2 regions of the Lactococcus sp. UBA7128 genome follow, and region 2 is predicted to be linked to the other one. Evidence: predicted binding sites of a transcription regulator. Region 2 holds the regulator's gene; the other holds the start of a gene.
What was found. Region 2 encodes Rex, which represses fermentation and respiration genes when NADH is low (regulators of the CRP and FNR family bind a similar motif). Its sites were predicted from a motif close to TTGTGAANTANTTCACAA; they were not measured.
Positions count from the first base shown of each region.

Region 1: the regulator Rex is predicted to act here: its motif matches at 1,469-1,486, upstream of adhE (bifunctional acetaldehyde-CoA/alcohol dehydrogenase).

Region 1 is NZ_DKXK01000040.1:14,134-17,297, forward strand. It holds gene rpsB (30S ribosomal protein S2) at 1-36, opposite strand, end outside; gene B4H39_RS04915 (lactonase family protein) at 305-1,345, shown strand; gene adhE (bifunctional acetaldehyde-CoA/alcohol dehydrogenase) at 1,501-3,164, shown strand, end outside.
Region 2 is NZ_DKXK01000023.1:12,143-15,306, reverse strand. It holds gene nth (endonuclease III) at 1-361, opposite strand, end outside; gene B4H39_RS02980 (DnaD domain-containing protein) at 363-1,034, opposite strand; gene B4H39_RS02975 (redox-sensing transcriptional repressor Rex) at 1,198-1,851, shown strand; gene radC (RadC family protein) at 2,071-2,754, opposite strand; gene glmS (glutamine--fructose-6-phosphate transaminase (isomerizing)) at 3,034-3,164, opposite strand, start outside.

The sequences.
Region 1 (3,164 bases), on a different contig from region 2:
AGCTTCAAGAAGTTGTTTCATTGAAATAACTGACATATTAATGTCTCCTTTTAAAATAGTTTTTCCTCTTTTGACTCTCACCCTATGCCGCTACACCTGTGCACTACGACATCGTCAAGTCAAAATGTGAGATTATCGCCCGAGAGCAACAGTAATATTATATACTAATCTTCCTCATATTGCAAGTCCTCTTTTTTACCTAAGTTTCTCGTAGATGCATAAAACGTGAGAGATTTAACTTCCTGAAAACGCTCCTTTATGATAAAATAATTATACGAATATTAAATGTAAAAGGAGCTAAACTATGCGGGAAAAAATTCTAGTGGGTGGATATACTAAACGTGAATCAAAGGGAATATACAGTTTCGACTTAGATGTTGTCAAGGAAGAACTTTCTAATCTAAAAGAAGTTGCACATGTTCAAAATGCGACCTATATTGCTCTAGATAGAAAGAAACAGCATCTCTATAGCTGTGCTGCAGATGAAAATGGTGGTGGCATCGCCGCTTTAACTTATAAAAGGGGGAAAGCAGAACTTTTAAATTATGTCACGAGTGTTGGAGCCCCTCTTTGTTATGTTTCTGTTGACGATAAACGCGGTCTTGTTTATGGTGCCAACTATCATCTGGGAGAAATTCGTGTCTATAAAATCCAAAAAAATGGTTCACTCCTTTTAACAGATACTGTAAAACATGAAGGGGAAGGCTCAAACGGACACCCAGGTCAAGAACGCCCACATGTTCACTATGCAGATCTTACACCAGATGGTCGCTTGGTTACTTGTGATTTAGGAACGGACGAAATCACTGTATATGACGTTGTGGGGGAAGATGGCAAGCTTTCTATCGCTACCCTATATCGCATGCCTACTGGAACTGGCGTTCGTCACCTGACCTTCCACCCTAACGGTAAAGTTGCTTATGTTATTGGTGAATTTTCTTCCACTGTAACAGTGCTTAGCTACAATGAAGAAAAAGGACGTTTTGCAGCTCTAGAAACCCTCAGTACACTGCCTGCTGATTTTGAGGGTGTCAAAAGCGCTGCTGCGCTGCGTCTTTCATCTGATGGTAAATTCCTCTATGCCTCAAACCGCGGGCATGATTCAATCGCTGTCTTCAGTGTCAGTCCTTTAGGAACGAAAATTACTCTGGAAGACATTGTAAAAACAGAAGGTAAAACACCTCGCGACTTTAACTTCAATAGCACAGAAGACTTTATTATCGTGGCCCATCAAGACAGCGATAACCTTAGTCTTTTCCGCCGCAATCGTACAACAGGACTACTTACACTGAAACAAAAAGATTTTTATAGTCCAGAAGGCACTTGTGTCCTTCCAACCCTCTAAACCAAACCGCCAAATAAGGCGGTTTTTCTATCATTAAAATGTGAATATTATTTCGCTAACACAACATTGTATTTTTTTGCACAATACAATTTGACACCGCGTTCAAACTTTGTTAAAATAATAACGTGATAAATTTCACAAAGGAGAAATTTTATATGACAACCCCAAACACAAAGACGAAGAAAGAAATAACAGCAACTGATAAGGCTGTACTCTTAGAAAAAGCAGAGCAATACACAGATACTCTTGTGAAAAAAGCCCATCAAGCCGCTCTGCATTTTGAAGGTTATACTCAAGCACAGGTTGATAAAATTGTTGCAGCTATGGCTTTGGCAGCTAGTGAGCATTCTCTGGAACTCGCTCACGAAGCACATAAGGAAACTGGTCGCGGCATTGTTGAAGACAAGGATACTAAAAACCGCTTTGCTTCAGAGTCTGTTTATAACTCAATAAAAAACGATAAAACTGTTGGAGTAATTAGCGAAAACAAGGTTAACGGTTCAGTTGAAATCGCAGCTCCTCTTGGTGTCCTTGCCGGGATTGTGCCTACGACTAACCCTACCTCAACAACTATCTTCAAATCACTTTTAACGGCAAAAACACGCAACGCTATCGTTTTTGCCTTCCATCCACAAGCTCAAAATTGCTCTTCACATGCTGCACGTATCGTCTATGATGCTGCTCTGAAAGCAGGAGCTCCAGAAAACTTTATCCAATGGATTGAAGAACCTAGTCTCTATAATACAACAGCACTCATACAGAATCAGGGTATTGCTTCAATCTTAGCCACAGGTGGTCCAGGAATGGTTAATGCCGCTCTGAAATCTGGTAATCCTTCACTAGGAGTCGGTGCAGGTAATGGTGCTGTCTTTGTTGATGCAACCGCAAATGTCGATCGCGCTGTTGAAGACCTTCTGCTCTCTAAGCGTTTTGACAATGGCATGATTTGTGCCACAGAAAATTCTGCTGTTATTGCTGAAGAAATTTATGATGAGTTTCTTGAAAAACTCCAGGCACACGGTGCTTATAAAGTACCTAAGAAAGACTATAAAGCAATTGAAAAATTTGTCTTTGTTGAACGTGCTGGCGAAGGCTTTGGTGTAACGGGTCCTGTTGCTGGACGTCCTGGACCTTGGATTGCTGAACAAGCTGGCGTAAAAGTCCCTAAGGGCAAAGATGTCCTACTCTTTGAACTTGATGAAAAAAATATCGGAGAAGCACTGTCCTCTGAAAAACTCAGTCCACTTCTGTCCCTCTACAAATCTACCTCACGTAAAAATGCTATCGAAATCGTTCAAAAACTTTTAGACTATCAGGGCGCAGGGCACAATGCTGCCATCCAAATTGGTGCTCAGGATGATCCATTTGTTAAAGAATATGCAGATGCCATTGGTGCTGCACGTATCTTGGTTAACCAGCCTGACTCTATTGGCGGTGTTGGCGATATTTATACTGATGCAATGCGTCCATCATTGACGCTCGGAACTGGTTCATGGGGTAAAAATTCAATTTCACACAACTTGAGTACATATGATCTATTGAATATTAAAACAGTGGCACGTCGTCGTAATCGCCCACAATGGGTTCGTCTGCCAAAAGAAATCTACTACGAAAACAACTCAATCTCTTATTTGCAAGAAATGCCTGATATAAAACGTGCCTTTGTTGTCACAGATCACGGGATGTTACAGTTTGGCTTTGTTGATCACATGCTTGAGCAACTCGCTGTTCGTGACACACAGGTACAAACAACTATCTACGGTTCTGTAAAACCAGACCCTACATTATCTCAGGCAATCGAGATTGCACGTCAAATGGA
Region 2 (3,164 bases):
TTCGGCCAACACCAGGCAAGGTTTGTAATAATTTTTTATCTTTTGGCAGTTCGCTATTAAAGTTTTCTACCAGCATCTGAGAAGTCTTTACAATGTTTTTCGCTTTCGTTTTGTAAAGTCCAATTGTTCGGATACATTGTTCAACGTCTGAAATGTCTGCCTGTGCCAAACTTTTAGGGTCAGGATACTTCGCAAAAAGACCTGGTGTCGCCTTATTTACGCCCTTATCTGTGGCTTGTGCAGATAAGATAGTTGCAATCAAAAGTTGAAAAGGTGTTTCCCACTCCAGCTCTCCGTGTGCTTCCGGAAACATGTTTACAATGATATCTAAAGCTTCTAAAAATTTTTTCTTACTTAGCATATTATTTTCCGTTCCAAGGACCATCCATTGGGATATAAAAATCTGTATTTTTTTGGTTCTGTGTAGCTTCTACACGCTCTGCTTTACGCTGCTCAATAGCTTGTGTACTCATTAAGCCTTCGTTACGCCAGTTTCGCAAAATCGCTTTGATATAGTTGAGCGAAACTTTTCGATTAATGACTGCTTCACGAAGAGCAAGTTTAATCAACTCTGCATCATAATTATCTTCAAAAAGCAGGCTGCGCAGTTCTTCACTTTGCATTGGTGTAATCATACCCATCTCTGCTTCAAAAATATTAACTAAATCTTGAAGTTGCCCCGTGTTTTGTATATTAGAAGTATCTTCTGCTTGAATTTTTGGTGTCAATCCTTCCAATTGATCCAGCTTTTTAAGTGCAGGAGTAACATCAAAAATCGTTTCTACATCCCCTGAAATTTCCAATAAGGTAACTTTCAAAGAACCAAAATCTTGCAAATTATCAATACTGTGGTTAACATCTGAAAGTTTCTTTCCTATCTTTGTAGCAATTTCACTGGGCGCACTGTCACGATTTTCATACAGATAAAGCCAAACCAAAAAGTCCCCCGCTGAGGGGAAAAGTTGAGCAAAATGCTCCAACATAGCATGAGGAAGTATGATGTGTCCAGCCATATAGTTTTCATAGTAGGTCATGCTATTATTTTATCACATTTCATTGTTTTCTTCCTTTTCTTCTATGAGACAAGCATGGATAAAAAGGGAACTATAAAATAATTCGCATTATCCAGAAAGAATTGTTTGACAATTTATCCTAAAAAAAGTAAAATATTCACAAAGACTATGTAAAGGAGATAACATGGCTGGCTCCCAAGTTAATAAACAACTACCTAAGGCAACTGCAAAACGTTTGCCTCAATACTACCGTTTGTTCAAACTTTTAGTTGATGAACAAGTGACGCGCACAAACTCGCAGCTTATTTCTGAAAAAATTGGTGTAGATGCAGCAACGATTCGGCGAGATTTTTCACTTTTTGGTGAACTGGGACGGCGAGGTTATGGCTATGAAACACGTGCTTTGCGTGACTTTTTTGGAGAACTACTTGGACAAGACCGTGAAACCCATATTGCCCTTGTAGGAGTCGGCAATCTTGGACGGGCCTTGATTAACTACCAATTCCAAAATCGCAATAAGATGCGTGTTACCCAAGCTTATGATGTACCAGAAAATCCACTCGTAGGTACAACGAGCGCTACAGGTGTTCCTATCTACGATATTGCAGATTTCTCAAAACATGTCAAAAACTCAAAAATCAAAACAGCGATTATTTCTGTAAATAAAGAAAATGCTCAAGAAGTTGCAGATATCTTAGTAGAGTCCGGAATCAAAGGTATTCTTAATTTCTCACCTTTACGCCTGCATGTACCAGATGATGTCGTAGTACAATCTATTGACTTAACCAAAGAACTTCAAACCCTCTTGTTCTTCATGTCACATAAGGATATCAAATAAAAAGCTCAGATAATTTCTAGATGGCTTGTTTGTCCGAACTGCTTGAAGTGTGAGGGTATCAATGCACAAAACATCACTTAAAAAATACAGCAGCACTTGAATAAACTGCTGAAAAAGTCGGGAAATTCATTTTTCCCGACTTTTTTATACGACAAGTTCTTGTATTTAAGCAAAACAATATAAGTTTTTCAGTAGTCTTACACTCTGTCTCTATATTTTTTAATGGTCCAATAGACCCTCTTCTCTGAAGCTGAGATAGGTATTGTGTCCTGTAATAATGTGGTCTAAAAAATGAATGCCTAAGTTTTCGCAAACCTCCTTAATTTTCTTGGTAAAGACTTTATCCTGCGGACTTGGCTGAGTTATACCTGAAGGGTGATTATGTGCAATAATAATTCCGACAGCAAGATTTCTAATTGCATAATGCAAGATCTCACGTGGATGAGCAATTGAATGGTTGACTGCTCCGATGAAAATCGTTTTTTTCTGAATGATACGGTTTTGACTGTCCAAGTAAATAGCAACTAAATTTTCCTGATCAAAAGAAGCCATCTCATCTACCAAACTCATCCCCAGTTGTTGAGACCCCATCACTTGCCCATAGCGCTTTCTTTGTGTTGTATGAATCCTCTTTCCAAGCTCAATCATGGCTCTTATTTCAACTGCTTTTACTTGACCTATACCTGATATTTCCTTTAGCTCTCCCACTGAAGCACGGCGAAACTCCTCTAAATTGTCAAAAACACTCAGCACACGAGCTGCAAGTTCCATGACATTTTCTTTTTTACTACCTGTTCTCAATAAAATAGCTAAAAGTTCCTGTTCATTCAGCTTTTCAGAGCCAAAAGCTAATAGACGTTCACGGGGTTTCATAGGATAATTATCTTCTCTTACTTGATACATGTCTTCTCCTTATATACCTGTACGTAAAAAACGCTTGAAATTCACCTTTTCTTTTATCACAGAACTTGGATTTTCTCCATAAATCCCTAGGTTTGTCCCTTCACTCTTTAACTTGTCCCAAACACTAAGAAACAACCTCAAGAAACCATAATTACAGATACGCTGGGAAGAAAAAACTAAAAAAAAACAGAAAATGCTCAATGTGGCATAGAAAGCCATCATCTTGAGCATTTTTCTGTTTGACTATTGAGACCTTAGCCGCTTAAGAATATTAATTTCTTATTCAACAGTTACGGCTTTAGCAAGATTACGTGGTTTGTCTACGTCAAGACCACGTTGTACTGTTGCATAGTAAGCAATCAATTGTGTCGGTACAACCATTGAAATAGCTGAAAGATAAGGGTGAACAT